Pseudolabrys taiwanensis: one gene and its partner. The protein of the gene in region 1 interacts with the protein of each later gene in a pairwise test. Links are inferred from orthologs where the notes say so. Each region holds a gene or a part of one and is shown on either strand. Other genes may lie near its edges. The genes, in order: ptsN and DW352_RS14355.

Region 1 (15,642 bases):
AGGCCGCTCGCAACTAGCCAAGTGAAGCACCGATTTCGCGACATTCCGAGGAACCCTGACCCGTGGCCAAACCTGAGCTCGGTACCAAGCGCATCTGCCCCGACACGGGTCGTAAGTTCTACGACCTGAACAAGACGCCTGTGATTTCGCCCTATACCGGCAAGGTCGTCCCGATCGCGGTGGCGCCGACGCGCGGCGCGCGTCCCGAGGCGGCGAAGGCCGTGCAGGACGAGAGCGAGACGCTGGTGCCGGAGACGACGGACGCCGAATTCGTGTCGCTCGAGGACGCGGAGGCCGAGCAGCAGGGCAAGAAGAAGCCGGCGACGGCGGGCGCTCAGGTCGAGGAAGACGACGTCGAGATGGACGACGACGAGAGCCTGGACGATGCCGCCTTCATCGAAGAAGAAGAGGAAGGCGACGCCGACGTGACCGATATCATCGGCGAAGGCATCGAAAAGGAAGAAGAGACTTGATTGGCCGCGCCGGTTAGGGTACCGGCGCATACGCGGGCCGCGCGCGTTCCCTGCCGCGGCAAGAATTCGAGATTGGGGCCATAGCTCAGCTGGGAGAGCGCCTGCATGGCATGCAGGAGGTCAGCGGTTCGATCCCGCTTGGCTCCACCAACTTTGGCTCGTTTCGCGAGCTACGGCTGGCAAGCCCGATCCAACGAAGGCTTGCCCATTTCTCAACTTGAAAGCCGCTCCTCGTGGGCGGCTTTTTTATTGCGCCGGTGCTGACAGCGGCGGCGGCGACAATGCATGATGCGGGTCCCTTAACCGCCCCGAGAGACCAGCTTCATGCAAGGCAAGATCGCACTCGAAGAACATGTCGCCATCGAAGCGACGCTCAACGACTCCAAGGTCTTCGGGACGCATGTCTGGGACACGCTCGGGCCGCGCCTGATCGACGTCCAAGGGGCGCGGCTGCGCGAAATGGATCAGCACGGCATCGAGATGATGATCCTGTCGCTCAACGCGCCGGCGGTGCAGGCGATCCCGGACGTCAAGCGCGCCGTCGACGTCGCGCGGCAGGCCAACGACGCGATGGCCGCGGATGTCGGCAAGCATCCGGACCGCTTCGCCGGCTTCGCGGCGCTGGCGATGCAGGATCCGGAAGCGGCGGCCGCCGAGCTCACGCGCTGCGTCAAGGAACTCGGCTTCGTCGGCGCGCTGATCAACGGCTTCAGCAATGTCGGCAGCGCGGACAACGTCACCTACTACGACTTGCCGCAGTACCGGCCGTTCTGGCGCACGGTGGAAGCGCTCGACGTGCCATTCTATCTGCACCCGCGCAATCCGCTGCCGAGTTGGACCAAGTTCTACGAAGGCCACAACTGGATGCTCGGGCCGAACTGGGCCTTCGCCGCCGAGACCGCCTTGCACGCGCTACGCCTGATCGGCTCCGGCCTGTTCGACGAATGCCCGAACTTGAAGATCGTGCTCGGCCATCTCGGCGAAGGCATTCCGGTGCAGCTCTGGCGCATCGACGGCCGCAACGGCTGGATGAACGCGCCGCATAACTATCCGGCCAAGCACGGTGTCGCGCATTACTTCCGCAAGCATTTCTATCTGACGACGTCCGGCAACTTCCACACGCCATCGCTGATCAATGCGGTGACCGAAATGGGCGCGGACCATGTGATGTTCTCGGTCGACTGGCCGTTCGAGGATGTCGGTCAAGGCTGCGAGTGGTTCGACAAGGCGGAGATCGGTGAGGCCGAGCGCGCCAAGATCGGCCGCGACAATGCGGTGAAGCTGTTCAAGCTGAAGATTTAGAGCAGTTTGCGATTGGGTTGCCCCAATCTCCGCTCATTCCCGCGAAAGCGGGAATCCAGCAGGCCCTAACATACTTGCATCGTTGTGCTTGGTCCCCGCTTTGGCGGGGACGAGCGGCGGCTAGTGATTACCTCTTATTAAACGCCGCGGTCTGCGCCCTGGCCCAAAGCGGCTCATCCGAGCCGTTGCCCCAGGCATAGGGCCGGTAGAAATTGTGAATGCCGAAGCGCACGTTCTTCTTCATTTCACGTGCCCAGATCGGACGAACATAGACGGCGTGATAGTGCGTCGAGGTGCCGACGGCGGTTTCGTAAAGCTGTCCGTCGAGCGCCTGCTTGGCGATGCGGTTGGCCCGCGCCCATGCGCCGCGCTCGTGGATGGCCTTGCTCTTGCCGTCGCAGGCGAAGGTGAACTGGCAGGCGAGATGACGGTTCGCATTCTGATAGACGACGCCGCAGATGTCGTTGGGATAGAAGCCCGAAAAGGCCCGGTTGATGACCACCTGCGCCACGGCGATCTGGCCTTTGAGCGGCTCGCTGCGTGCCTCGAAATAAATCGCGTTGGCGAGGCAGCGTTCCGCCCGCGTCCGCGCGGTGCCTTCGAGCTTCAACCGTTCGGCCGGCGTCGGCGGCGCGACGCCCGGCGCGGGCGGCGGCAGCACGGCGATGAGATTGGGCAGCGATATCTGTCCCTCCGATGTCGCGCGCGTGGCCAGCATGCTGCTCGACGGCAGTGCGCCGGCGTCGGCGCTGGCGAGCCGATAAGACGCCGGCGACGCGCCGAACGCGACAGCGGGTTCGGGCTTGGCCGACATCATCGTGTTCGCCGATGCCATCGCAAACTCGATCGCGTCTTCGTGACGGACAGCGGCCAGTTCGGCGATCGCCGCACGTGGCGGCTTGGGCGCCGCCTGCGCGATGACGGGCGGTGCAATGCGGCCGAGCATTTCTTGCACGTCGGCGCGCGGGATCAGGACGGCGACTTCGGTCGGATAAGTTTTGAAGGATGGCAGCGAGAAGTTCTGCACGCCATCGATGACCGCATCGGGCAACTCGGCCACGGTCGCGCGTCCGTCGCGAATATAACGCGCGGCCGCTTCCACGACCGGTACGTTCATCAGATCGAGGGCGCTGATCGTCACCGCCAGCCCGGCGAAGCCGAAACAAAAACGCTTGGCAGCCTGAAAGATTTTTTCGTCGAACGTCAGCCCATACGGATCACTGTCGATACTTCGCATCAGCACTTGCAACCCCCACGATGCTGAACGAATTTTCGCTCGCGATATTAGCGAAGCTTTGAATGTTGCGACGCGCGTTTAGAAATTTTTGACCAAACAAGGCAAACGACGATGATTAATTTAACGATGTGCCATGGGTTTTTTGCGCGCTCGCGCGATGCAAGTACCGGTGTCGTGGCGCGTTCATGATTAATGCGCCGACTGTCCCGGATTGCGTCAGCACGTAAACCATGGCGCGTGGTCACGCCTGGTGCGTTAACCACCGCCACGTCGTGACGCGAACGTCCCGCGGTTGGTTTGGCTCGGGTGATGGGAGCGGCGTGGCGTTCGCTTGCCGGCCGGGGCGGGTCCCTGGCAGGCGCGCGGCGGCCCGCCAGGCCATCCGGGACGGATTTTCCCGTGTTCTTGAACCCTTAACCGGGGCGGCCCATATTAGGAACACTGGCGGGCAGGGTGCTCGCTGGATGGGGTGCCAAACGGGCCCCAAACGTCAAAGTCGCTTCAAGCGAGGGCTTTGAGACCAATGTCACGAGTTCCGTCCCTCTCCAGCCCGTTTTTGTTGGGTTTCGACGAAATCGAGCGATTGCTCGACCGCGTCGCCAAGGGCGCCGACGGCTATCCGCCCTACAACATCGAACGGCTGCCGCGTGACGGGAACAATCCTGAGCGTTTGCGCATAACACTGGCGGTCGCCGGTTTTACCAGGGATCAGCTCGACGTCTCCGTCGAGGAGAGCCAACTGGTGATCCGCGGGCGGCAGCAGGACGACAAGACCCGTCAGTACATCCACCGCGGCATTGCCGCACGCCAATTCCAGCGCACCTTCGTGCTGGCGGAAGGCATGGAGGTGCTGGGTGCTGACTTGAAGAATGGGCTGTTGTCGATCGATCTCATCCGGCCGCAGCCGGAGCGGATCGTGAGAACGATCGCCATCAATGAGTTGGAATGAACCCGCTGACGCACTCGTGAACAGGACTCGACCACGTCAAGCGTTACATCGAGGAAGGAGTCGAGGGCCATGACCAAGACCGACAAGATTGTTGAACTGGATGCCGTCCATCCCGCCCTGACGCAGGAAGCGCTTGCGCAGCTCGGCGACGGCCAACTTGCCTACGTCAAAGAAATTCGCTCCGAGGACGTCGCGGAGATGTTTCCCGAAGCGCCGACATTGCAACCGGGCATGACGCTGTTCGCGCTGCACGCCGCCGATGGCACGCCGATCATGCTGACCGATACGCGTGAAGCCGCTGTTGCCAACGCCTGGAGCCAAGAGCTCGAAACCGTGAGCGTGCACTAAGCGGATATGACCGCTGCCGTCGTGCCCGCGAAGGCGGGACGCATGACGACGAATGTCGCAAGTGACGAAAGCGCAGCCACAGTGCTGCGCTTTTTCTTTTCAGTTCTGAGGATAAGCCGCGGTGCATCGATCCCCGCCCGCGCGGGGACGACGTTTGTTCAAGCCGCCGCGCCGGTCGGCGGCATCGACAGCACGGCGTAGATCGCGTCGGCGTCGCGTGACTCACGCAGCTTGCGCGCAATGTCGCTATCGCGCAGCAGGCGCGCAACGCGCGCCAGTGCCTTGAGATGGTCGGCGCCCGCGGCTTCCGGCGCGAGCAGAAGAAACACGAGATCGACCGGCTGACTGTCCAGCGCTTCGAAATCGATGCCGCGCTCGAGCCGCGCGAACAAACCAAACAGCCGGCCGAGTTTCGGCAGCTTGCCGTGCGGTATCGCGACGCCATTGCCAACGGCGGTCGAGCCGAGCTTTTCGCGCTGAAGCAGGATCTCCAAAATCTCACGCTCGCTCTGACCGGTCAGCTCGGCGGCACGTGCCGCGAGCTCCTGCAGGGCCTGCTTCTTGTTGTTGACCTTGAGCGCGGGAATGACCGCGTTCGGTGCAACAAGATCGGTGAGCGTCAGGGACATGAGCGATGATCGTAAGAGACGGCGACGGTTTGCAAGGGGGGTTGTGGAAGGCGGCGGACCATAAGAGCGGCTCGCGACGGAAGTCAATGGGGCGGCGTTAGGCAATAGGTGCCGTTTTCCCGTGCATATTGTCGGCTACCGCTCATCCGCCACGGCGGGCTTGACTGTCCTTTTTCCGGCGTTTGTAGCGGCGCAGACGCTTTTCGATGCGATCGGCGGCCTCATCCGCGCTTTCATAAGCGCCGGCGGCCATACCCTCGGCTTCGAGGGTCGCGCCCGAGTCCAGACGTAATACGCAGTCGGTGCGGAAGCCGAAACCGTCACGTCCAATTGTGGCGTGGCCGGAATAACCACCGTTGAAATATTTCGAGGTTGCTTCTTCGACTCTTTCAGAGATGCGCTGTTGTAGCGCGGAGCCGACATTGATGTTCCGTCCCGAAACGCGCAAGGGCATGTGGCCATCTCCCTCTTGCCGGGCGGGCCTTCCGCCCGATTATGCCATCGCTAAATATTTGAGCGCAGAAACGTTCCTTGCGCAATGCGACGCAGGGTGGGTCATACCGCCGCCTGCTTTTCGCGCCGACGCTGTACCGAAGACGGAATCCGCATGGCTTCCCGATACTTGGCCACGGTTCGCCGCGCGATATCGATGCCGGCGCCGCGCAGCTTTTCCACGATTGTATCGTCGGAGAGAATGTCACTGACGGTTTCGCCGTCGATGAGCTGCCGGATGCGATGACGTACCGCCTCGGCCGAATGCGCTTCGCCGCCATCGGCCGAGGCGATGGAGGACGTGAAGAAGTATTTCAATTCGAAGATACCGCGCGACGTCGCCATGTATTTGTTGGCGGTGACACGTGACACCGTCGACTCGTGCATGCCGATGGCATCGGCAACCGTCTTCAAGTTCAGCGGCCGCAAATGCTGTACGCCTTTGGCGAAAAATCCGTCCTGCTGGCGAACGATCTCGCTTGACACTTTCAAGATCGTCTTGGCGCGTTGGTCGAGCGCGCGCACGAGCCATGTCGCCGTCTGCAGGCAATCGGCGATGTAGCTCTTGTCCTTGTCGTTCTTCGTGCCTTTGCTGACCTGCGTATAATAGCGCTGGTTGATAAGCACTTTCGGCAAGGTGTCGGAGTTCAGTTCGACTTGCCATGTGCCGTCGGGCGCGGCGCGCACCAGAACATCCGGTACGATCGGCTGTACATTGGTCGAGCCGAAGGCCAGTCCCGGTTTCGGATTGAGGCTGCGGATCTCCGCGATCATGTCGATAAGATCTTCGTCGTCGACGCCGCACACGCGCCGCAACGCCGGCAGATCGCGCTTGGCCAGAAGATCGAGATGCGCGACCAGCGCTTGCATCGCCGGATCGAAGCGATTGCGTTCCTTCAACTGCAGCGCCAGGCACTCAGTGAGATTGCGCGCGCAAGCGCCGGCTGGATCGAGCGACTGCAGAATGGCGAGAACGTCTTCGACCTCACGCAGCGAAGCGCCGAGCTTCTCGGCCACCGAGATGAGGTCGCCGGTGAGATAACCGGCCTCGTCCACCATATCGATCAAGTACTGGCCGATCATGCGGCGCGCCGGATCGGGGATCGCCAACGCCATCTGCTCGGCGAGATGAGCCGCCAGCGTCGTCTCGGCCGACACGAAGGCTTCGAGATTGTAATCGCCGTCCTCGGCGCCGCCCGAACCGGTGCCCGACCATTCCGAATAGGCCGGTGCCGGGGCCTCCGGCATTGCCGGCTTGTCGCCGCCGTCGTCCGGGAAGACGTTCTCGAGCTCGGTGCCCAGGCCCTGCTCCAGGGCGCTGCGGCTGGTCTCCAGCTCCTCGCCAATCCAGTCGGTGGCGGTGTCGTCCCGGGCCTCGACGGCGGGCTCAGGCGGCTCGGTGCCGGGAAAAGGGGTGTCGTCGTCGCTGCTGCGCTCGAGCAGCGGGTTGCGCTCGAGTTCGCCTTCCACATAGGCCACCAGATCGAGGCTGGAGAGCTGCAGCAGCTTGATGGCTTGCATCAGCTGCGGCGTCATCACCAGCGCTTGGGTCTGACGGAACTCCAGTCTTTGCGACAAAGCCATGGGGTTTCCCGGCGGAAACTGGTCCGATTCTTGCTAAGAAAAGGCTACACCAGTTCAGTCGGGTTGCGCCATGTGATTCCGCAGTGCGGGAATGCACAAATGTTGTGCATGCGGCCTGGGCTGCCGCAATTACAGGCGGAATTCCTCGCCCAGATAGAGGCGACGCACGTCCGGATTGTTGACGATGTCGTCGGGCGTGCCCTCCATCAGCACCTCGCCCGAGTAGATGATGTAGGCGCGGTCGGTCAGGCCAAGCGTCTCGCGCACGTTATGGTCGGTGATCAAGACGCCGATACCGCGATTGGTGAGGTGCCGCACGAGCTGCTGGATGTCGCCGACGGCGATGGGATCGATGCCGGCGAAGGGCTCGTCGAGCAGCATGTAGCTCGGCCGCGTCGCCAAAGCGCGCGCGATCTCGACGCGGCGGCGCTCGCCGCCTGACAGCGCGATGGTCGGTGTCTTGCGCAGCCGCGTGATGTTGAACTCTTCGAGCAGCGCGTTGAGATCCGCGTCGCGGCGGCGGCGGTCGGGCTCGACGACCTCGAGCACCGCGCGGATGTTTTCTTCGACATTGAGGCCGCGGAAGATCGACGCTTCCTGCGGCAGATAGCCGATGCCGAGACGCGCGCGCTGGTACATGGGCAGCGGCGTGACGTCGTAGCCGTCGAGCTCGATGCGGCCTTTGTCCGCCGCGATCAGCCCGGTGATCATGTAGAACACGGTGGTCTTGCCGGCGCCGTTGGGGCCGAGCAGGCCGACCGCCTCGCCGCGCCGGACATAGAGCGTGACGCCGCGCACGACCTTGCGCGTGCCGAAGCTTTTCTCGACGCCATGGGCGGCGAGATAGGCATGGCGCGCCTGCTGCTGCTGGCCGCCGCCGTCGCGGCGCGGCTGCGCGGTGGCCGGGCGCTGTTGTGGGGCCGGCTGTTGCGCCGGCCGCGCCTGCTGCGGCTGCGCATAAGCGTGACCTTGCCCCGGTTGCGGTTGCGGCTGCGGCTGCGCGTAAGCGTGGCCGTGCCCCGGCTGGGGCTGCGCGTAGCCATGCGCCTGTTGCTGCGCCGCCTGCCGCGCGAGCGCCGCCTGCTGCGTGCGCACCTCGGCCGGCGTCAGCCGCCTCCGGGCGGGCGCCGGGCGCCGGCGCTGGAACAGCGAAAGGATATTCACTGGTCTACCTCGCAGCGCATCGGCCGGTTCGGCGCTATCCCCGCGAGCCGCGAGGCATTCAAGAATAGCTGATTCCGCGACGAAGGGCGCGGGCCCCTGGCGCGCGATGTCAATTGGTGTTCCGTCCCGGCGCCGGGCGGGCCGGCTGTTGGCCCGGCGTCGCGCCCGGCTTTATGTCGGTGCTGCCCGGCAGGAACAAGCCCTGCACGCGGCCGCCATTGCCCTTGCCGGATTCGACCCGCGAAACGCCGGTCGCCATGTCGACGACGAGCTTCTCGCCCCGCAGGACATTCTGGCCCTGGGTCATGATGACATTGCCCGTGAGCGTGACGGTGTTGGTCTTCATGTCGAAGATGCCGAGCTCGCCGGTGGCGGTCTGCTCCTTTTGGGTCACCACCACCTGGCCATGCGCCTCCAGGCGCTTGATGCGCTGCTCGCCGTTCGGGCCGGGCGTTGCCGCCGTCATCGTCTTGTTGTCTGTGGCCTTGCTGCCGTCGGTGGCGTTGTCCTGCTCATAAAAGACGATGAGCCGCTTGCAGCGCAGGCCGGTATCGCCTTGCTTCACGCGCACATCACCCGTGAAAGTCGCGACCTTTTCCTTGTCGCGCACCTCGAGCGTCGCCGCCTCGATATGCACCGGCTGATCGCGGTTCTGCGAAAAGCCCTGCAATGCATTGGGCGGGCCCTTCGAGGCCTGGGATTGCGGTTGCGCCAAAGCGGCGCCCGCGGCCGACAGACTCAGCAGAAGAATAAGCGCGCGAAGCATCATTTCTTCGCGGCCTTTTTCTTGGCCTCGTCGCTGAGCAGCATGTCCATGACAACGCCGCCGTGAAACCGCACGAGATCGCCGTTGTCGACGATCTCCAGCTTGTTGGCGTTGAGCGTTCCCTGCAGCATTTCCAACTCGACCGGCTTGTCGGAGACGACATGACCCTTGCGGGTGTCGATCGTCGCCTCGCTCAGCTTTCCTTTATAGCCGTTCGTCGAGGACAGGAAGATGTCGCGCTGAAGCTGCAGAATCTCGGTCTTCGAATTGTAGAGGCCGGTTGCGGCCGTCATCAGCATCGAGGTCTTGTCTTGCATATCCATTTTCGCGCGGATGCCGCGCAGTTCTATGAAGTCGGGTTTGGTCATATCCTGCGCCGCGGCGTCCGCCGAGAGTTCGTAGGCGCGGGAGTCCTGCGTGAAGCCGGACAGGCGTGGCTTCTCCATTGTGACCTTGGTGCCCGAGACGATCAGATCGCTGATGTCGATGGGCAGCTTGGCGAGCATGCGTAAAGGATTGAGATAGGTAACCAGGAACAGCAAAGCGAGCGTTGCCACCACGGTGATCGGAATGGCAATGCGCAGGACGCGGACCAATTGGCTGTGCCGGCGCGCGGCGCGGAAGGCGCGGTCGCTGTCGCGGCTGCTCATCGTCCAATGCGAGCGCGCCGTCTGCGGGTCGGTCCGGGCTGTAATCACACGGTTCATCGTGATGGCGCGGCTGCCTGACATTCGATCGAGCATACGGGCATCGGTTTAGCGGTCCTCGACCCGAGCGCCCGCGCTTCGCTGGCTGTTCAATGCGTTGGAAGTCCCGCCCCCGCAACGCAACATGACCGATGAATATGGCCCATCGGCGGCAATGACGACGAGGCATCGGGCCGCGGCCGGTCCGAATACGCCGCCCAATCTACACCGAATGCGAGAAAATGTCCTGCTCGGCCCAGCCGGCGAGGTCGAGTCGCACCCGATCGGGCAGGAACCCGAAGCAGGCAGCCGCCAGCGCCGCGCGGCCCTCGCGCGCGAGCATGACGTCCAGTTTTTCCTTCAGCGCATGCAGGTGCAGCACGTCGGTGGCGGCATAAGCCACCTGGGCGTCCGTGAGCGCGTCGGCGCCCCAATCGGACGACTGCTGCTGCTTGGACAGGTCGACGCCGATGAGTTCGCGCGCCAGGTCCTTGAGGCCGTGCCTGTCGGTGTAGGTGCGCACGAGGCGCGAGGCGATCTTGGTGCAATAGATCGGTTCCGGCATGACGCCGAAGGTCTTGGCCAGGATGCCGAGGTCGAATCGCGCGAAATGGAACAGTTTGAGCACCGATTTGTCGGCCAGCAGGCGCTCGATATTGGGCGCGCGCGTCTGGCCGGCGCCGATCTGCACCACGTCGGCCGAGCCGTCGCCGGGCGAAAGCTGGACGACGCAGAGGCGGTCGCGGTTCGGGTCGAGACCCATGGTCTCGGTGTCGATCGCCACGGAGCCTTTGTAGGCGGAGAGGTCCGGCAGGTCGCCGCGGTGCAGGCGGATGGTCATGGGCGATGGATACTGACCGGGCGGAACAGATGCAAGCCGCCGTCCCAAAAACAAGAAGCAGCCCCGCGAGGCCGCTTTGCCGGTCGTTTAATGCCCAGGAGAGGAATGTCCCTGCCGCACTTAAAACAGAATAAAATCAATTATTTGAGACGCGTTAGGCTAAGTCCTTCGTACCGCCATGGTCGACCAAGAGCCGATCCAATTCGCCCCCAACCGCACGCCCGAGTCCTGCGGGATCCTGATATCCCCGTAATGGCCGGGCCCGGAGGCGCCACTTTCATTGTGCGCTTCATAGCCGGCCCCCGACGGGCTCCAGCCTCAGCGCTAGCCAAGCGACCTGGGACACACCGGATTGATACTGAAGGGCATCAGCCAAAGCGGCGCTGGCCGCAGGAAGGGGCTCCGGGCTGCCCCGACCCATACTCATCGCTCCGTTGACGGTTCGGCGGCGCGGTGCAGTCGCGTCAAACAAGCAGCAACTAAAGGGCGACCGGGTGACCCCGGCCTCCCTGCCAAAAGGTTTTGCCGATCCGAGACGGCCGACGGCGTGGCACTCCGGGTTTGAGCGCATGTGCAGGTCTTCAAGTTTTGCCGGTTACCGGCAAAGCTCTGCCCGCGGCAGATAAAGTCTCCCTCGGGACGTCCACCAAGTTTGAGCGAAAGGAAGCAAACTGAAGGGGGCTCGTGTCGTATCGAACAATCCTACGGGTGCAATACTCACGAAACGACATAGATAAATTGTCTGCCAAACAGCTTGACTGAGCGCTCGATGCCTTCGTTCCTCATCAAACGAAGCGACTGCATCTAGTCAGCCGTAACGAGCGCCCCGGACTCGAATCGACAACCAGACCGTTATCAGCCGCGGAGCATTGCCGGCTGACTTTGATATCATTGCGGCTTCGTCCAGTGTGACCACGTTCGTCACGTTCCACCGCGAGTATTTCTGGCGAAACTGGTGCGGCGCGAATTGTCTAACCGTGCGGCTTTCAATCCATGCATTCATATTAGCTAGTACGAACATGCACGCGGACGGCGCAAATGACACGACCTATGCCGTGGTATGGTTTGTCCTCTCCCTCGATCCAATCGACCGCGAAGACGCCTCCACATAGCGTCGCCGTTGCCGTGTTTAAGGCGGCGGTCAGAGGATCGAAACATGCAATTGGACACAATCAAAAGCCCCGGTGGATCGGGGTCCGAAGAGTTGGTCCCATCGCGCTACGCGGTGCGGGTCGGTGACATTGAAGTGCTGGTGGTCAGTGATGGCGTGCTCCCACTGCCGACGCAGATGTTGGGACACAACGCCGACCCGGCCGTGCGGTCGGCCTGGTTGAAGGAAATGTTCCTGCCGCAGAAGGCATTCGACTGGGCGCTGAATGCGGTCCTGGTACGCAGCGGCGACAAGACCATCCTCATTGACGCTGGGCTGGGATCCGACCCAGACCTCCACCTGCCGCGGGCCGGGCAGCTGATCAACCGACTGCAAGCCACCGGCATTGATCTTACGTCCGTGACCGACGTGGTGCTGACACACATGCACATGGATCACGTTGGCGGGTTGCTCGTCGAGGGCGTGAAGGATCGGCTGCGTCCGGACCTGCAGATCCATGTGGCGGCTGCCGAGGTCAAATTCTGGGAGGCGCCCGATTTCTCCCACACCGCCATGCCGCCGGGATTCCCCGACGCGCTTCGGGCGGCGGCCAAGCAGTTCACGAAGGTCTACCACAACCATCTGCGGCAGTTCGATGAGGAGCACGAGGTCGCGCCAGGTGTCGTCGTCCGTCGCACCGGCGGCCATACACCCGGGCATAGCGTGGTCCGCGTGGCGTCCGGCGGCGAAGCACTGACGTTCGCCGGCGACGCTGTGTTTGCGGTCGGGTTCGAGCAGCCTGACTGGTACAACGGCTTCGAACACGATCCGGAAGAAGCGGCGCGCGTCCGCATCCGTCTCTTGCGCGAGTTGGCCGGCACCGGCGAGATGCTGGTGGCCACTCATCTGCCGTTCCCCTCAGTCGGCCATGTGGCAGTCGACGGCGATCACTTTCGGTGGGTGCCGGTGTTCTGGGACTACTGACTGTTTGTCGCATCGCAGCCGTACGAAGGCGTGGGCTCATCGCGTTGATGAGTTCACGCCCTGCTGCGGCGCGACCTTTGATTCTGACAAGTACGGACGGAGAAAGCGCCATGGCCGCTAGACCGACAAGGATTCTGCTTCAGACGACGATTCCGACAACCGAGGATGACTGGTCGATCAAGCGGTTCAGTCGGCTTGCGGCGCTCCTGAGCAGCGCGCGCGATGAGGCGGGCAATACGCTATATGACGTGACAGTGCGGGATCGCGAACCGCCGGGGCGGCCCGATCCGATACTCTCGACGATCGATGCCGGCAACGTCGATCAGTTGTGGCTGTTCGCCGTCGACAGCGGTGACGGGCTGACGCCAGAAGACTGCGCGGCGATCTCCCGGTTCCGCGCGCGGGGCGGCGGGCTGCTGGTCACGCGCGACCACATGGACCTCGGGTCTTCCGTCTGCACACTCGGCGGCATTGGCAAGGCGCACTACTTCCACACGACCCATGCGGACCCGGATCCGGCACATCACAAGATCGACGATCCGTTCACGAGCCACATCTCCTGGCCGAACTTCCACTCCGGTGCGAACGGCGATTATCAGGCGATAGAACTTATCGGCCCGCCCCACCCAATTCTCGCGAACGAGACATCACCGACAGGGGCGATCCGCTTCCTGCCCGCTCATCCGCACGAAGGCGGGATCGGCGCGCCCGAGGGAGAAGCTGCGCGCGTGATCGTGCGAGGAACGAGCAAGGTCACCGGCGCCCGCTTCAACATCGCCGTCGCCTTCGAGGCGGGCAAGTACGGTGGTCCCGGCCTCGCGCAGAGTACCTTTCATCACTTCGCCGACTACAACTGGGACACGCGGTCGGGTTGCCCGAGCTTCGTGACCGAGCCGCCGGGAGACGGAATGCAGCGCTTTCCCGAAGCGTTGGCCGACACGCAACGCTACGCTCTCAACGTCGCGGCCTGGCTCTCGGGCCGGCGCTGACGCCGGTCCGAGGGGGGAGGACATCGTTCAATTGGCCTCGGTCACACAAGGCTGATGCCGCCATCGACGGCGAGATTGACCCCCGTAACGAAGGTGCTATCGGCCGATAATAGGAACATGGCAGCACGCGCGAGCTCTTCGGCTTCGCCCAATCGCCCCAGCGGAATCGTTTGGGCCACTTGCCGCTCGAAGTCAGGCAGAGCGTCGGCCGCGACACCAAGTTTCTTGATGATCGGCGTGGCCGTCGGCCCTGGGCTGAGCACATTCACGCGAATGCGCCTGTCCTTGAGCTCTAGTGCCCAGCTTCGGGCGAAAGCTTCCACCGCTGCCTTGCTGCCGGCATAGACCGCATGCCCCGCCAGCACCTTACGCGCGGCAATGGAACTGGTTAGCAGGATCGCGCCACCGTCGCGCAGCATTGGTACGATCTTTTGTACGCCAAAGAACGTGCCGCGCGCATTCGTGAAGAACTGCGCATCGAAATCCATGGGGCGGACCTCGGGACTGGCCTGGATGAGATTGATCCCTGCGTTCGCAACATAAATGTCGGCGCCGCCGAACCGCTCCGCCACCAGCGCGGCGACGCGATCGTGCGTCGCAAGATCGCTGACATCGCCGGAAAGACCGGTCGCACGACCGCCGAGCGCCGTGACGGCGGCTTCCACGGCATCCGCCCGACGGCCGACCACCACCACCTCGGCGCCCTCTGCGACCAACGCTTGCGCAATGGCGAAGCCAATTCCACTGTTGCCGCCAGTGATGACGGCAACCTTGTTCGAAAACCTCTTCATGCGAGTCTCCATCTGTGAGCGGCAAGCCGGCGCCTGATGGCGCTCAGACTCCACTCCCGATCGAGACTGGTCGATTGGCTCGAAGCATGGGGCGACCTAATCATTGGTTTAGCCCCATCGTGCCTCGACACGTTCGATTTGCTTACGGTTGAGTTGCGCGCCCCTTGATGTCGCCGGGCAGCACCTCCCAGGCGCGAATGAGCTCGCCGACCGAAGCAGCCTCCATCTTGCGCATGACGTTGCCCCGATGGAGTTTCACGGTCACTTCACTGATGCCAAGATCGAAGGCTATCTGTTTGTTGAGCCGTCCGCGCGCCACCTCCGCCATCACTTCCCGCTCGCGCGGCGTGAGCGTTTCAAGGCGTCTGACCGTGCTCTGCACGACCGCGGCTCTGGCTCTGTCGGCGGCATCGCGCTCGATCGCGGCAATTACCGCATCCAACAATGTCTGATCCCGGACCGGCTTGGTCAGGAAATCGACGGCGCCCGACTTCATCGCCTGCACAGTCATCGGAATATCGCCGTGGCCCGTCAAGAAGATGATCGGCTTGGTGCTCCCTTTATCCGTCAGTTGACGTTGTAGATCGAGGCCGCTTGCGCCAGGCATGCGGACATCGAGGATGAGACACCCGGGCAGGTCAAGAACATCGGCCTCGAGAAACTCCCGCGTCGAAGAAAAACACATCGGCTGCATTCCCGCCGAGAGAAGCAGCTCCTGAAGCGCCTCACGAACTGCGAGATCGTCGTCAACGATAATGACCAGCGGATCGTCCCCCTTGCGCTCAGACTTGGACGGCGTCTTTCTCCGAACCTCACCTTGCTCCGTCATCGTCATCTCCAACTGTTACGCGTAAGGCGTCACCGAGAGCTGCCAATAAAGTGGGCCCGTCAAAGGGCTTACGAAAGAAACCGCTGATGTCCTTTGCATTCGCGCGCTTCTGATCGCCGATTTCATGTCGGCCCGTGATCAGGAATACCGGCAGATCCGGCCGGGCCTTTTTCGCGAGATCGAGAAGTTCGAAGCCGTCTATGACAGGCATGCCGATATCGGTGATGAGGCAGTCGATCTCCGACAGTCCGCCGTCCAATAGCGCTTTGGCCGAGGCGAACGTGCGCACCGAATAACCGGCCGATTCGAGCAGGTTCTCCAGCGACTCCAGAAGCCTCATGTCGTCGTCGACGACGGCAACTGTTCCTTTGCCACTGTTCACCGGTCGCTCCTCTCCGCGCGGCGCGAATGAGTGACCGGAATCTGGAGCTTCTCAGCCATGCGCACGAGATCAGCGAGCGAGGCAGCCGCCATTTTCTGCATTACAT
Region 2 (16,100 bases), 910 kb from region 1 along the record:
CTGCTCCACATCCTGCGAGGCCTCGCGCTTGACGCTGAGGAAGGACCGGAAACGGTCGGCAAAATCGGCGCTTTGGCTGTCGAGGCGAAGGGGCATGACAGGTGAATGGGTGATACGCGCCCGGCCGTCAACCCTCCGAGCCCATCTCGCGGTCATTCCGGGTCCGCTCGCCCCGCGAGCGCCTCGGAACGGCTGAATCAAGGGATATTAGCGCTGCTCGGCGACCGCCACGCCCTCGATCTCGGCGTGCTTGGGACAGCAGGTCGTGACCCAGGCGGGCCCCAGATCGGCCAGCTCGGCCTCCAGGCATTCGACCTCCAGCCGCAGGACACCGCCGCCGGAAAAGAACAGGCTGACGACGCCGGAGGGCATATCGGTGGGAGCGAACTCGACCGCCAGAAGGTTATGGACGGTGTCCTTCCCGGCGGGGTTCATGTCCTTGCACTTGCAGGACTGAACGCGCTCGAAGCGCAGGGCCGCGCGGCGGCGGCGAAACTTGGGCTCATCGGCGTTGGCGCTTTCCCAATCGAAGCGATTGAGCGCGACCACGAAGCGCTTCTCCTGCGGCCGCCATAGGATGTCGGAAACCTTGACCACCGCATCCTGCAGATGCGCCGAAGCGACTTGCAGGTCCTCCTCGTCGAGGACGATGAATTTGATCTGGTCCATTTCCGTGCCCCTGGCGCTGATCACTCCTTCATCACCGCTAATTAGGCAAGGCCCTGTGCAGCCGCAAGATGCGAGACGTACTTAAGGGAAGGCCGGTTCGAGGCCCGCGGCCGTCCAGCGGGGCCGGTTCGCCGGGGCGGTAAAGGCGGCCAGCAAGGCCGCCGCTTCCGTCCCCACGGCGCTGTCGGCGGCGAGCGCCGCGGTATAGGTATTGGCGAAGTACAGGTCGCCCGGCAGCGGGCCGACCACCGTGACGCCCTTCACCGGCAAGGCCTCGCTGATGAAGGTGGTGCCGAGCGCGGCGCGCCCTTCCGCGATGATGACCGACACGTCGTGACCGCCTTTGCCGAGCACGGCTTTGGCGTCCACCTCATCGAGCAGGCCGAGCTTCTGCAGCAGGGCGGCAAACATGATGCCGCCGGTGCCGCCCGACTTCGGGTTCGTATAGGCAAAGGTCGGCGCATTGCGCAGCGCCTGGATGAAGGCTTCAGGTGTCGAGATGTCCGGCGCCGGTTCGCCGTCCCGCACGATGACGCCCATGACGCTGCGGCCGAGCGGCGTGACGCTGCCGGGTTTGACGTGGCCGAGCTTGTCGAGCTCGGCAATGCCGGCATCGGCGAGGATGATGAGATCGGCCTTTTCGCCGTTCTTGATGCGGTCGCGCATCGAACCGGCGGTGCCGAAATTCAGATCGACCTTATGGCCGCTTGCGCGCTCGAATTCCGGCGCGAGTTGACGAACCACCGCCTCGACGGCGCCGGCGCTCATGACTTTAACCTGGACCAACCTGTTACCTCCCCTGACGCCAGGGGATCGTGGCGGCGACCGGCCACCAAGTCCAGCGCCGTCATGACAGCTTTAAGACAGTAAAAACTTCAAAAAACAATTGCAGGTTGCCGCGCATTGCCCTGTACTGGCGGCTGTAACGGCATCAACGGGTCGGATGGTCGGGGGGCCACCATGTTGATCGACAATTACCAACTGCAGCAGACACAGAAGCGTTTTGACGAGCGGACGGCGCAACGGAAGCGCAACGAGCGCCTGATCGAAGAACACCGGCCGCTGGAAGTCGACACGCCGGAGCGCGTGCAGCAGTTCCTCAAGCGGCGGGGATTGACCCTGTCGGCCGACGGCACGCCGACCGTCGAAGCCTTGTCGACAGTCATGGCCGGTGAGACGGCGGGGTTGCCACCCGAGATCGCTCTCGAACGCCAGATCGGTGCGAGCGACCTCATGGGCGTGGCGTTCCTCGCGGAAGGCCTCCGCGTCGCCAACACGATCGCGCGCATCTGGATCAGCGTGCGCGACAGCCGTCCGGCAGGCTACGCCACCGGCTTCATGGTGTCGCCGCGCCTGCTCATTACAAACCATCACGTTCTCGGCGACCCGATCGTCGCGCGCAACTCGCTCGCCGAATTCAATTACGAACGACGCGGAGACGGCACCATCACGCAAGGTGTCAACTTCACGTTCGATCCCGACAAGTTCTTTTACGCCGACCGTGACCTCGACTACGCCTGCGTCGCTGTCGGCGCCCGGTCACGCGATGGCCGCGATCTTTCCACCTATGGCTATAACCTCCTCTCGGAGGACGAAGGCAAAGCCATCGCCGCGCAATGGGCGAACATCATCCAGCATCCGAGCGGCGAGCCAAAACAGCTCAGCCTGCGCGAGAACCAGATCGTCGACGTCCTGCCGCAGTTCCTGCACTACAAGACCGATACGGCGCCCGGCTCGTCGGGCGCTCCGGTCTTCAACGACCGGTGGGAAATCGTCGCGCTGCATCACTCGGGCGTCTACGCCAAGACGGCCGATGGACGACCGATGGCGGTCGACGGCCAGCCCTGGCAGTCGTGGATGGGCGAAGACCGCATCAAGTGGGAGGCGAATGAAGGCGTCCGCATCAGCCGCCTCATCCAGCATCTGCGCGATCAACTCCGCACCGATGCGCATCGGACTTTGTTCAATGAGATGCTCGCGCCATCGCAGGATGTCGTGCCGCTCGTCATCGGTTCCCCGCGCGAAGCCGCCACGCAGGCGCCGCCGCAAGCCGCCATGACTGCGACCGTCGCCGAGGATGGCTCCGCCACATGGACCATACCGTTGACGGTCACGGTGAACGTCGGCGGCAAACCGGCCGCGCCGTCGATTGCGGCAGCGCCACCTGCCGCGGCCCCGTCACCGCTGCCCGCAGCGCCACCAGAGGCGCCGACGCCGCCAACGCCAGCCACCACCGGCAAGAGCCCGAACGAGGTCCTGGCCGCCGCTCGCGCCGAACTCGGCCAACGCGGCAATGTCATGAGCGTGCGGCTCGGCTACGTGTTCGACAAAGGCCGCATCACCAGCGAACGCGCCCTCGTCGTCACCGTCCGCAAGAAGATGAGCAACGCCGACCTTCGCGTGGCCGGCGTCGAGGAATTGCCGGCGAGCTATGGCGGCCTGAAGGTTCAGGTCAGCGATCCCACCATCGAAGAGCTGATCCTCGCCGACCAAGGCGTGCCGGCGCGCGAGGCGCTGGCGCTCAATCTGCCGAGCGTCGAGGAGATCACCTATACGCCGCCGCCAAGCCCCGGTCTGCAACGGGTAAAGGCGTCCATGACGGTCAACGCGCACTTAAGCCCCGACGCGGGATGGACGCAGCTCTCGGCTTTCCTCGACGGCACGAAGAAGACCTTGACCGTCGGCATGTACGACTTCGGCGCCCCGCATATCGTCGATGCGGTCAAAAATGCCGGCACCGTCCGGGGCTTCAAGGAGATGCTGCTGACAATCCAGCCGGGGCAAAGCGTCGGCAGCGGCACCAAGGCCAACGATCTCAAAGACAAAGAGGTCGTGGATGAGCTGGAAGCCGCGCTCGGCGACAAATTCAAGGTCGCCTGGGTCAAAATCGGCGCGGTGAACGGCTGGGTCGCGAGTTCCTATCACATCAAGGTCGCGGTCCGCGACAAGTCGTCGTTCTGGCTGTCGAGCGGCAACTGGCAATCGTCGAACCAGCCGCCGGCAAACCCACTGGCGCTGCCGTGGAAGCGATCATGGCTGTCGGAATATAACCGCGAATGGCACGCCATCGTCGACCATCCGGGGCTCGCCGCCGACTTCGAAAAGTACCTTCGCAACGATTACGATCACAATATCGGCGGCGCCGAAGAGGCGATGATCCTGCCCGACCTTTTGATGCCGGCCGAAATGTTCATGCCGACCGCCACGGAGCGTGCGGCCGCGTTCAAGTATTTCGAGCCTTTGATCGAAACCCGCGAGTTCGACGTCCAGCCTTTGCTCACGCCGGACAACTACCATGAGCACGTTCTATCGCTCATCGAGAGCGCGCAGGAGGAATTGCTGATCCAGAATCAGACTTTCAACACGCCGAAGCCGAACCACGCCAAGCTACGCGAACTGATGTCCGCCGTGCTCGACAAACAGCGCGCCGGCGTCAACGTGCGCGTCATCTTTCGCCTGCTGATGAAGGCCGATGCGCGCAAGAACCTGGAGGCGCTCCAGGACTTCGGCTTCGACATGAGCGCCATCCGCGTCCAGCGCAATTGCCACACCAAGGGCATCGTGGTGGACCGCCAGCGCGTGATGATCGGCAGCCAGAACTGGTCGGAGCAAGGCGTGTCGCTCAACCGCGACGCCAGCCTGTTGTTCGAGGATGAAAAGCTCGCGAACTACTTCGCCAACGTATTCGAACACGACTGGGCCAACTTGGCGACCGACGATATCGACTCGGCTCCGTCCGGAGTTGAGCTCGCAACCGCGGAGGGCGCGGCGCCGCGCGGTATGGTCAAGGTCAGTATCGAGGAATATCTCGAGACCTTGTGAAGCCTCTCTTTAGGGCGGGCAACGGCACGCGTTGCGCACCGTGCCCACCTCCTCAAAGTCTGCTTGTTTGAGACCCCGGTCGCGGGCCCGGCGGCTGCGCCGCCTTAGCCACCCTACGGGAGTTCGCTCAGTCGCTGATCCGCTCGATGGCCGCGCCGCAGGCGCCGAGCTTCTCTTCGAGCTTCTCGAAGCCGCGATCGAGATGATAGACGCGGTTGACCATGGTCTCGCCTTCGGCGGCGAGGCCCGCGATCACCAGCGACACCGACGCGCGCAGATCCGTCGCCATCACCGGCGCGCCCTTGAGCTTGGCGACACCTTCGATGGTGGCGGTGTCGCCGTCGAGCGAGATGCGCGCGCCGAGACGCGCCAGTTCCTGCACGTGCATGAAACGATTTTCGAAGATCGTTTCGGTGATGTGCGAGGTGCCCTTGGCCTTGGTCATCAGCGCCATCAACTGCGCCTGCAGATCGGTCGGGAAGCCGGGGAACGGCTGCGTCGTCACCTGCACCGGATTGAGTCCGGCGCCGTTGCGCGCGACGCGGATGCCTTCGTTGGTCGGCGTGATCGTGACGCCGGCCTCCGTCAGCACGTCGAGCGCCGACTGCAACAGATCGGGCCGCGTGTTCTGCAGCAGCACGTCGCCGCCGGCCATCGCGACGGCCATGGCATAGGTGCCGGTCTCGATACGGTCGGGCAGCACGGCGTGACGCGTGCCGGACAGCTTGGCGACGCCCTCCACGACAATGCGGGAGGTGCCGGCGCCGGAAATCTTGGCGCCCATCTTGTTGAGGCAGTCGGCGACGTCGACCACTTCCGGCTCGCGCGCCGCATTCTCGATCACGGTGGTGCCGCGGGCGAGCGAGGCCGCCATCAGCGCGGTATGCGTGCCGCCGACAGTGACCTTGGGAAAGGCGATCTCGCCGCCGCGCAGGCCGTTCTTGGCGCGGGCGATGACATAGCCGCCTTCGATCTCGATCTCGGCGCCCAATTTCTCCAGCGACATGATGAGGAGGTCGACCGGGCGGGTGCCGATGGCGCAGCCGCCCGGCATCGAGACTTTGGCTTCGCCCATGCGCGCGACCAGCGGCGCAATCACCCAGAAGCTGGCGCGCATCTTCGACACGAGCTCATAGGGCGCGGTGGTGTCGACGATGGTTTTCGCGGACAGCGTGATCGTGCGGCCGGCGTTGGGGTCGTCGCCCAGACGCTTGCCGTTGATCATCACGTCGACGCCGTGATTGCCGAGGATGCGCTGGAGCTGGATGACGTCGGCCAGCCGCGGCACATTTTCCAGAATGAGCGGCTCGTCGGTGAGCAGCCCCGCGATCATCAAAGGAAGCGTGGCATTCTTGGCGCCGGAAATCGGAATAGTTCCGTTCAGACGCTGCCCGCCGACGATGCGTATCCGATCCATCTTGTCGCCCCGCGCTGCGTAAAGCGGCTTTTCCTCAGCCTGGCCGATCTATGGACCGGGGCCGCCCGCCTGCAAAGCCCGAAATTACGCGGGGGTTACCAGGAACGCCGGGCAAATACGGCGAAACTCCGGCCAAGCGGTAGGCCGGTCGGTGCTACTTGGCCGAATCGGCGGCCTCCGCACCCGATTCGGGGGCCTCGGCCCCTGTCGCCTCTTCCCGGCCCCGCTCCTGCGCCTTGCGCCGGCGCAGGTTCTCCCGGAGCGCCGCCTTGAGCCGCTCCTTGCGGGGGTCCGGTTTACCTTTATTGCCGGTGGTCGCCATGAGTTCACTTATCCAAGGCGCCGGCGGGCGCGCAAGGCGCGCCTTTGCCTTGCGTCACGGGGGAGCGTGTGGCAGTAACGCCGCGGTTCGGACCCGTTCGGGGCCGCCCGTTCGCTGCCGTAGCTCAGTGGTAGAGCACCTCATTGGTAATGAGGAGGTCGAGTGTTCAATCCACTCCGGCAGCACCAGTCGCTTCCGCGGCTTTAGGCGGCGTTGTTGCCGCCGCCGCCCGGCCCTCAGCTTTCCGCGATGCGGTAGCCGATGCCCGGCTCGGTGAGCACGATGCGCGGGTCGTCGGGCTTCTCTTCGATCTTCTGGCGCAGCTGGCCGATATAGACGCGCAGATATTGCGTATCCTCGGTATGCGCCGGTCCCCACACCGCGGCGAGGATCTGCTTGTGGGTGATGACGCGCCCGGCATGGCGCGCCAGAAACGACAACAGCTCGAACTCCTTCGGCGTCAGCTTCAACTCCGCGCCGGCGCGCGTCGCGCGGCGGCGCACCGCATCGACCTCGAGATCGCCGACGCGCAGCACCGGGATCTCCGCCTTGCGCTGCAGGCGGTGCCGCAGCGCGGCGCGCATGCGCGCCATCAGCTCGCCGATGTTGAACGGCTTGTTGACGTAATCGTCGGCGCCGAGATCGAGCGACTCGATCTTCTCGGCTTCGCGCTCGCGCGCCGACAAGACGACGACCGGCACGTCCGACCATTCGCGCGCACGACGGATCACATCCTTGCCGTCGCCGTCCGGCAACCCGAGATCGAGCAGCACGATGTCCGGCGTATCCGCGGCGATGCGCTTGATCGCTTCGGCCACCGTGCCGGCACTCGCCATCTCGTAATTGTTGGCCTCGAGCGCGGGCTTGAGGAAGCGCAGGATCGCCGCCTCGTCGTCGACGACCAGGACGCGGGTCTTCGCGCTCATGCCCCGGCCTGCTCGCGCGGGAAGGCCAAGGCAAAGCGTGCGCCGCGGCCGCCGGCAACCGGGGTCTCGACGTCGATCGCGCCGCCATGCGCCGCCATGATGCCCTTGGCGATGGCGAGGCCGAGGCCGGTGCTCTGGCTGCCGTCGGCGCGTGTCATGCTGTGGTCCGTTCCCTTGGCGAACTTGTCGAAGATATGCGGCAGCACGTCCGGCGCAATGCCGGGGCCATCGTCGGCGATGCGCAAGGTTACGCGATCCGGGCTGACAATGGCATCGATCACGACACGCGTTTCCTTCGGCGTATAGACGAGCGCGTTGGCGACGACGTTGCCGATCGCCTGCTCGGCCAGGGTCGCATCGGCCCTTACCAGCGGCAGGTCGGCGGGCAGCTCGACTGCGATCGTCTGGCGTGCGCCGCGGCGGCGCGCCGCACCGACGACCCGGTCGACGACGTCCCGTAGATCGATCCAGTCACGCCGCAGTTCCAGCGCGCCGGCATCGATGCGGGTGATGGCGAGCAGATTGCGCACCATCTCGTCGAGGTCTTCGGTCTCCTGCTTGATCTGCCCGAGCAGGTCCTTCTTGGTCGCGCCGTCCAGCTTGTCGCCGTAGTCCAGCAGGCTCGTCGCCGCGCCGAGAATGGAGGACAACGGCGTGCGGAAGTCGTGCGAGATCGATGCCAGCAAGGTGTTACGCACGCGTTCGGTTTCGGTGGCGGTCCTCGCGTTGACCATCTCGCGCGCGAGCGACGCCCGGTCGAGCGCCGCCGCCGTCTGCTCCGACAGGGTATCGAGCAACGCGCGCGCTTCCGAATCGAGCGGGCCCGTGTCGCCTTCCTTGCCGACGCCGATGACGCCGAGGCTCTTGTCGCCGATGCGCAGGGGCACGAAGTACCATGGGATGATCGGCAAGGTGCCGGTGTCGGCACCGGCCGGCTCGCCATGGCTGAAGGCCCAGCGCGCCGCGGTCGCGGCGGCGGCGTCGAGTTCGTCCTCCGGCGGCCACGCAGCGGTCAGCGCCAATTCGTCGCCCTGCGCCAGGAGCACCACGACCGGCCGCGCCAGACTGGCGTGGATCTCGCTCGCCGCGCCTTCGGCCAGCGCATCCTGCGTCGCAAGCCCCGACATGCGGCGGGTGAACTCGTAAAGCCGGCGCATCGCACGCACCCGGTTTGCCGCCACGCGCGCCTGATCGCGGACGCGGCCGGCCATGGCCGAGGACACGACGGCGATGAGCAGGAAGATGACGAGCGCGAGCAGTTCGTACGGCTCGGCGACGGTGAAGGTGTAGAGCGGCGGGATGAAGAAGAAGTTGTAGACGGCGAACGACAGAAGCGAGGCATAAATCGCCGGCCAGATGCCGAAGTTGATGGCGGTGAACAGCACCGCCAGCATGAAGATCATCGACAGGTTGGGAAGCGGCGTGAGCGAGGTGAGGACCTCGCCGACGCCGAGTGCCCCCGCCACCGCGAGCGTCGCATAGATGAAGTGCAACGGGCGCGGCGCCAGCCACCGCCAGCGGCGCTTGCCCGGCTCCGCCGGCGCCTCCGACTCACGCGTCACCAGATGAATGGCGATGTCTTGCGTACGCCGCACCAGCTCGTGCGGCAGCGAGCGCCGCAACAGCTCGTTGAAGAAGCCGCCGCGCGAGCGGCCAATGACGATCTGCGTGACGTTCTCGAACTTGGCGAAGCGCAGCAGCTCGGCCGGCAGATCCGGCCCCGTGAGCGTCTGCGTCTCCGCTCCCAGGCTCTGCGCCAAAGCCATCGCGTCGTCGAGCCGCTGGCGCTGCACGTTGTCGAGCACCGTCCCCGGCCGCTCGACCGTCACCGCCATCCACGGCGCATCCATCAGGTCGGCCATGCGCTTGGCGGTGCGCACGACCGTCGGCGAGATCGGGTCGGGGCCGATGCAAGCGAGAATGCGCTCGCCCGCGGCCCATGGCCCTTCGATCGCCTGCGCCTGCATGCGCTCGATCAGCGACGCATCGACCCGCTCGGCGGCGCGCCGCAGCGCCAGTTCGCGCAGCGCCGTCAGGTTCTGCGGCTTGAAGAAATGCTCGACCGCGCGCGCGGCCGTGTCCTGGACGTAGACCTTGCCCTCGGCCAGACGCTTGAGCAGTTCGTCCGGCGGAAAGTCGACCAGCACGACCTCGTCCGCCTTGTCGAACACGGTGTCGGGCACGGTCTCCCGCACGCGCACCTTGCTGATCTTCTGGACGACGTCGTTGAGGCTTTCGAGATGCTGGATGTTGAGCGTGGTCCAGACGTCGATACCGGCATTGAGCAGTTCGTCGACGTCCTGCCAGCGCTTGGGATGCCGGCTGCCGGGCACATTGGTGTGCGCATACTCATCGACCAGCAGCAGGTTCGGCCGCCGCGCCAGCGCGGCATCGATGTCGAACTCGTGCACGATCTGGTTGCGGTAGACGATCGACTTGCGTGGCAGCACCTCGAGACCGACGACAAGCTGCTCGGTTTCGCGGCGGCCATGCGTCTCGATCAGGCCGGCGACGACGTCACGCCCGCCCGCGCGCTCGCTGTGCGCGGCGGTGAGCATGGCGTAGGTCTTGCCGACGCCCGGCGCCGCGCCCAGAAAAATCTTCAGCCGGCCCCGGCCTTCTTTCTTGACCAGGGCCAGCAACGCATCCGGCGAAGCTCTTTGCGTCTCGTCGCTCGCCATATGGTCCCTTGAAGACTGCCTCCGTAAGCGCGTCCAACGACGCCGTCATGCCCCGCCTTGTGCCGGGCATCCACGTCTTCCAACGACAGAAGGAAGAAGACGTGGATGGCCGGGACAAGCCCGGCCATGACGCGGAGAACGCGATCTGGCGCGCCAGCCTACGACTTCATCGCATCGAGGGCGAGGTTAAGCTTCAACACATTCACACGCGGCTCGCCGAGAAGCCCGAGCCAGCGGCCCTGCGTCTGGCTTTGCACCAGCGCGCTCACGCTGGCCTCCGTCAGCCCGCGGGCCTTGGCGATACGCGGCACCTGAAACAGAGCCGCCGCCGGCGAGATGTCGGGATCGAGGCCGCTCGCCGATGTGGTGACAAGATCGACCGGGACCGCTGCCGAAGGATTTTCCTTCTTCAGAGTCTCGACATCCTCCTTGACGCGGTCCGCCAGCGCCTTGCTGGTCGGACCCAGATTGGAGCCGCCGGAGTTCGCCGCGTTGTAAGGCACCCCGACGCTCTTGGTCGGATCCTTCGGGTCGGGGCCGGTCGTCGCCGAGGGACGGCCGTGGAAGTATTTGTCTGCCGCGAAAGACTGACCGATGAGCGCGGAGCCGATCACCTTGCCGTCCTTCTCGATCAGGCTGCCTTGCGCCTGATACGGAAAGAGCGCTCCGGCGAGGCCGGTCATGGCGAGCGGATAGATGAGGCCGGTGATGATCGTCAGGCCGACGACGAAGACGATGGCCGGGCGGATTTCCTTCAACATTCTTTTTCTCCTCAAGCGAGGTGCAAGGCCGTGACGACGATGTCGATGGCCTTGATGCCGATGAACGGCAGGATGATGCCGCCGGCGCCGTAGATCACCAGATTGCGCTGCAGCAGCGCGGCGGCGCCGATCGGCCGATACTTCACGCCCTTGAGCGCTAGCGGGATGAGCGCGATGATGATGAGCGCGTTGAAGATGATCGCCGACAGGATGGCGCTCTGCGGCGTCGACAGACCCATGATGTTCAGCACACCGAGCTGCGGATAGAACGCGGCGAACATCGCCGGGATGATGGCGAAATACTTCGCCACGTCGTTGGCGATGGAGAACGTGGTCAGCGCGCCGCGCGTCATCAGCAGTTGTTTGCCGATCTCCACCACCTCGATGAGCTTGGTGGGATCGCTGTCGAGGTCGACCATGTTGCCGGCTTCGCGCGCCGCCTGCGTGCCGCTCTGCATGGCGACGCCGACATCGGCTTGCGCCAGCGCGGGCGCGTCGTTGGTGCCGTCGCCGCACATCGCGATCAATCGGCCATGCGTCTGTTCGTTGCGGATGTAGCGCAGCTTGTCCTCGGGCGTCGCCTCGGCGATGAAGTCGTCGACGCCCGCTTCCGACGCGATCGAGGCCGCCGTCACCGGGTTGTCGCCGGTGATCATCACCGTCTTGATGCCCATGCGGCGCAGGGCGGCGAAGCGGTCCTTCACGTCCGGCTTCACCACGTCCTTGAGGTGGATGACGCCGAGGATGCGGCCGTTCTCCGCGAGGCCCAGCGGCGTACCGCCCGCGCGCGCGATCTTGTCGACCGCCGCGCGGAAGGCCGGCGGCTCGGCGACATCCTGGCCCGCCTGTTCGCGCGCGAACTTGAGCACGGCATCGACGGCGCCCTTGCGCAGCCGGCGCGCGCCGACATCGACGCCGGACAGACGCGTCATCGCCGAGAACGCGATGAACTTCGCCTCGGCCGGCACCACCTGGCGACGGACGTAATACTTGTCCTGCACCAACGTAATGATCGAGCGGCCTTCCGCCGTCTCATCCGCATCGCTGGCGAGCAAGGCGGCTTCGGCGGCTTCACGCTCGGTGACGCCCGGCACCGGGATGATCTCGGTCGCCAGCCGGTTGCCGAAGGTGATGGTGCCGGTCTTGTCGAGCAGCAGCGTGTCGACGTCGCCGGCCGCCTCAACCGCGCGGCCGGACATGGCGAGCACGTTGAAGCGCACCAGGCGGTCCATGCCGGCGATGCCGATGGCCGAGAGCAGCGCGCCGATCGTCGTCGGGATCAAGGTCACGAACAGCGCCACCAGCACGACCACCGAGATGGCGCCGCCGGCATAAGCCGCGTAGCTCGGGATGGTCGCGGTCGCGAACACGAAGATGATGGTGAGGCCAACCAGCAGAATGGTGAGCGCGATCTCGTTCGGCGTCTTCTGCCGCTCGGCGCCTTCCACCAGCTTGATCATGCGATCGAGGAAGGACGAGCCGGGCGACGAGGTGATGCGGATGACGATGCGATCGGAGATCACGGTGGTGCCGCCGGTGACGGCCGAGCGGTCGCCACCGGACTCGCGGATCACCGGCGCGGATTCGCCGGTGATGGCCGCTTCGTTGACCGAAGCGACGCCCTCGATGATCTCGCCGTCGCCCGGGATGACATCGCCCGCCTCGCACACGACCAGATCGCCGGCCTGCAACTCGTCGGCGGCGACGGTGTCATAACGATCGGCATTGCCGGCCGCCTGCAGCCGCTTGGCGCGCGTCTGCGTGCGCGTCTGCCGCAATGTATCGGCCTGCGCCTTGCCGCGGCCTTCGGCGACCGCCTCGGCGAAATTGGCAAACAGCACGGTGAACCACAGCCACAGCACGATCTGGAACTCGAAACCGATCGACTGGCCGCCGGCAACGAGATCGCGCACGAGCAGAACCGTCGTCAGCAGCGTGACGATCTCGAGCACGAACATCACCGGATTCTTTACCAGCGTGCGCGGGTCGAGCTTGACGAACGACTGGCCGATCGCCGGGATCACGATTTTCGGATCCAGCAGCGTGGACGCCGGCATCCGCTTGCGCAGTTTGGAGACTTCCATGGGTCGTTACTCCGAGATCAGAAGACGCTGCCGGCCAGCATCGCGAGATGCTCGACGATGGGGCCCAGCGCGAGAACGGGGAAGAAGGTGAGACCGCCGACGATGAGGATGACGCCGACGAGCAGGCCGACGAACAGGCCGCCGGTGGTCGGGAAAGTGCCGAGCGACGGCGGCACCGACTTCTTGGCCGCCAACGCGCCGGCGATCGCCATCGCGGGCACGATCATCCAGAAACGGCCGATGAACATCGCGACCGCGCCGGACAGATTGTAGAAGAAGGTGTTGCCGGTGAGGCCGGCGAAGGCCGAGCCGTTGTTCGCGGTCATCGAGGTGTAGGCATAGAGCACCTCGGAGAAGCCGTGCGGCCCGGCATTGGCCATCGACGCCACCGCCGGCGGATAGACGACGGCGATCGCGGTCCAGCCGAGCATCATCAGCGGCAGGATCAGGATGGCGAGCATCGCCATCTTCACCTCGCGCGCCTCGATCTTCTTGCCGACATATTCCGGCGTGCGGCCGACCATCAGGCCCGCCACAAACACGGTGACGATGACGAACAGCAGCACACCGTAGAGGCCGGCGCCGACGCCGCCGACGACGATCTCGCCGAGCTCCATGTTGATGAGCGGGATCATGCCGCCGAGCGCGGTGAACGAGTCATGCATGGCGTTGACGGCGCCGCAGGAGGCCGCGGTGGTGATCACCGCGAACAGCGCCGAGGCGACGATGCCGAAGCGGACCTCCTTGCCTTCCATGTTGCCGCCGGTCAGGCCGAGCGAGCTCAGGATGTTGGTACCGCTCGCCTCGGCCCAGTAACAGACGACGACACCGGCGAGGAACAGCACGCCCATCGCGGCGAGGATCGCCCAGCCCTGCTTCTGGTTGCCGACCATGCGGCCGAACACGTTGGTCAGCGCGGCGCCGAGCACGAAGATCGACAGCATCTGCACGAAATTCGACAGCGCGGTCGGGTTCTCGAACGGATGTGCGGCGTTGGCGTTGAAGAAGCCGCCGCCATTGGTGCCAAGCATCTTGATCGCGACCTGCGAGGCGACCGGGCCGACGGCGATAGTCTGCTTGGCGCCTTCCAGCGTCGTTGCATCGACATAGGGACCGAGCGTCTGCGGGATGCCCTGCCACACCAGGAACAGCGTGTAGACGACGCAGATCGGCAGCAGGATGTAGAGCGTGCAACGCGTGACATCGACCCAGAAATTGCCGACCGTCTTCGCCGAAGCGCGGGCAAAGCCGCGGACCAGCGCGACGGCGAGGACGATGCCGGTCGCCGCCGACAGATAGTTCTGGTGCGTCAGGCCGAGCATCTGCACGAGATAGGAGATCGTGCTTTCGCCGCCGTAGTTCTGCCAGTTGGTGTTGGTGATGAAGGAGACCGCCGTGTTGAAGGCGAGATCCGGCGGCACCGTGGTCATTTCGGCTGGATTGAACGGCAGCACGCCCTGCAGCCGCATCAACGCATAGAGGATGGCGAAGCCGGCGACATGGAACAGCAGCATGGCCACCGTGTAGGTGAGCCAGCCCTGCTCGCTCTTCTCGTCGATACCGCCGACGCGATAGAGCGCCACTTCGACGGGCCGCAGCGCGAACGACAGGAAGGTGCGCTCGCCGTTGAAGACGCGCGTCATGTAGGCGCCCAGCATGGGCGTGAGCGCGACGATGATAGCGCAGTACAGAACAATCTGGACCCAACCGATGACGGTCATGGTCACCCCCTAAAATTGCTCAGGGCGCAGCAGCGCATAGGTGAGGTAGATCAGCAGCCCTATGGTCACGAGGGCGGCGAGCGAATAGTCGATGGGCATGGCGCACCTTTAGAGGCGGTCGCAGGCGATGGCGTAACCGAACGTCAGCGCGAACAGGGCGATACCGAGGGCAAGAACGACGAGATCGAGCATAAAACGTTCCCTTTCAAAGGTTCTGGAGCGAGCTTCGAAATAGAAGTCCGACCGTAAAGAAGCGATGCGGAATGGATTTGCGCCACATCAAGAGGAAATAAAGATGATGCCGCGGCGCCACGGCCTTTATGCCGGGTTTATGACTGGCGGCTTGAAAGACGGCGAACTTGCACCGCGCGAACATGTTTCATGGTCGTGGATTGACCAATACTGCTCGTAACCGAGAAAGCGGGACCCCCGGGCCAAACATATAAGAGTTGCAATACGGCGCTGGATTCCCGCTTGCGCGGGAATGAACGGAGACTGGATCAGCTTGATCATAAATGGCTTCAGCCGCGTCACACGCTGCGCCGCCGCTTCGGCGAGGCCGCGCGCAACTCGGCTTCCCAGCCGAACACCGAGCGGCCGTCATAGGTCGGAGAGGCGTCCATCTCCTGCGCGATGAAGCCCTCCACCGACGGCCCCTCCGCGCGCGCTTCGAGCAGACGCGCCTGATCGTCGAGCCGCTTCAAGGCCGACAGCTCTTCCTCACGGCCGAGCTTGGCGTTCTGCACGGCCGACTTCAGCACGCCGATGGTCTCGTCATAGACCTTGAGCGGCACCGGGAACGGATGCCGATCCTTGCCGCCATGGGCGAGCGAGAAGCGCGCGGGATCGCTGAAGCGGCATGGCGCGCCGTGCACGACTTCGGCCACCAGCGCCAGCGCCTTCACCGTGCGCGCGCCGACGCCGGGCGTGAGCAGCAATTCGGAAAAGTCCTTCGGCCCGCGATCGGCGGCGGCGGCGAGATTGCCGCGCAGGCGGCGGGCGATCACGTCGTCCTCGCGCACGTCGTGGTGCGCCGGCATGACGAGATGCGGCAAGGCGAGCTGCGCGGGCTCAGGCTTCGGCGCCGGCTCGCCGCCGAGCGATGCGAACTCGCGCGCGATCTTGTCCGGCCCGAGCGACGCCAACAGGTCGAGCTGCGCGTTGCGCGAGCCTTGCGCGCGCTTGTCGGCGAGGTTGACGATCTCGCCCTGCCCCTTGCCGTCGATCGCCGTGTGCGGATCGTCGAAGAAGCTGGTCAGTCCCTCGGACAGCCAGTGATAGCGGCGCGCCTGGCGCTTGTCGCCGTTCATGCCCTGCTGCACCACGGTCCACTTGCCGTCGTCGGTGACGAAGAAGCCGTGCAGATAGAGATCGAATCCGTCCTGCACCGCCGCGCTGTCCACCTTGGCCACGAGGCGGCTCGTCTGCGCCAGCCCCGCGCCGTCGAAGCCCTGCCGCTCGCCGATATTCACGAGTTGCTGCGGCGTCTCGCGCGACTTGGCACCGCGGCCGCCGCAGACATGAATGCCGAGTTCGCCGGCGAGCGGCGCGAGGCCGCGCTTGAGCGCGCCGATGACGCTGGTGGTGATGCCGGACGAATGCCAGTCCATGCCCATCACGCAGCCGAAGGATTGGAACCAGAAAGGATTGGCGATGCGGCGCAGGAACTCGTCGCGGCCGTAATGGTGCACGATGGC

The links.
Region 2: the proteins of ptsN (region 1) and DW352_RS14355 interact in binary tests that used the Escherichia coli proteins (3 or more experiments, as listed by UniProt). The link is inferred for Pseudolabrys taiwanensis from one-to-one orthologs.

The regions. Positions count from the first base shown.
Region 1 is NZ_CP031417.1:3,898,745-3,914,386, reverse strand. The notes cover bases 3,201-5,931. They hold ptsN (PTS IIA-like nitrogen regulatory protein PtsN), read right to left. Parts: upstream 4,933-5,931; coding sequence 4,468-4,932; downstream 3,201-4,467. Other genes in these bases: rpoN (RNA polymerase factor sigma-54), read right to left, coding at 5,494-5,931; DW352_RS18550 (BQ00720 family protein), read left to right, coding at 4,031-4,309; DW352_RS18555 (Hsp20 family protein), read left to right, coding at 3,536-3,961. Outside these bases: DW352_RS18575 (TIGR02300 family protein), read left to right, coding at 63-473; DW352_RS18565 (amidohydrolase family protein), read left to right, coding at 798-1,775; DW352_RS18560 (cell wall hydrolase), read right to left, coding at 1,903-3,012; more of rpoN, read right to left, coding at 5,932-7,014; lptB (LPS export ABC transporter ATP-binding protein), read right to left, coding at 7,144-8,178; DW352_RS18520 (LptA/OstA family protein), read right to left, coding at 8,288-8,944; LPS export ABC transporter periplasmic protein LptC, read right to left, coding at 8,944-9,687; DW352_RS18510 (ribonuclease D), read right to left, coding at 9,854-10,471; DW352_RS18505 (MBL fold metallo-hydrolase), read left to right, coding at 11,628-12,545; DW352_RS18500 (hypothetical protein), read left to right, coding at 12,656-13,534; DW352_RS18495 (SDR family NAD(P)-dependent oxidoreductase), read right to left, coding at 13,576-14,325; DW352_RS18490 (response regulator transcription factor), read right to left, coding at 14,468-15,154; DW352_RS18485 (response regulator), read right to left, coding at 15,138-15,494; DW352_RS18480 (response regulator transcription factor), read right to left, coding at 15,533-15,642. UniProt on the Escherichia coli protein: Seems to have a role in regulating nitrogen assimilation.
Region 2 is NZ_CP031417.1:2,990,401-3,006,500, forward strand. Bases 6,953-10,141 are described here. They hold DW352_RS14355 (sensor histidine kinase), read right to left. Parts: upstream 9,838-10,141; coding sequence 7,153-9,837; downstream 6,953-7,152. Other genes in these bases: DW352_RS14350 (response regulator), read right to left, coding at 6,953-7,156; DW352_RS14360 (K(+)-transporting ATPase subunit C), read right to left, coding at 9,996-10,141. Outside these bases: hisD (histidinol dehydrogenase), read right to left, coding at 1-96; DW352_RS14325 (DUF2948 family protein), read right to left, coding at 208-669; DW352_RS14330 (molybdate ABC transporter substrate-binding protein), read right to left, coding at 751-1,437; DW352_RS14335 (phospholipase D-like domain-containing protein), read left to right, coding at 1,630-4,491; murA (UDP-N-acetylglucosamine 1-carboxyvinyltransferase), read right to left, coding at 4,619-5,908; DW352_RS27070 (hypothetical protein), read right to left, coding at 6,063-6,230; more of DW352_RS14350, read right to left, coding at 6,467-6,952; more of DW352_RS14360, read right to left, coding at 10,142-10,598; potassium-transporting ATPase subunit KdpB, read right to left, coding at 10,610-12,682; potassium-transporting ATPase subunit KdpA, read right to left, coding at 12,700-14,403; DW352_RS14375 (K(+)-transporting ATPase subunit F), read right to left, coding at 14,413-14,502; DW352_RS14380 (DUF763 domain-containing protein), read right to left, coding at 14,934-16,100. UniProt on the Escherichia coli protein: Member of the two-component regulatory system KdpD/KdpE involved in the regulation of the kdp operon. KdpD may function as a membrane-associated protein kinase that phosphorylates KdpE in response to environmental signals.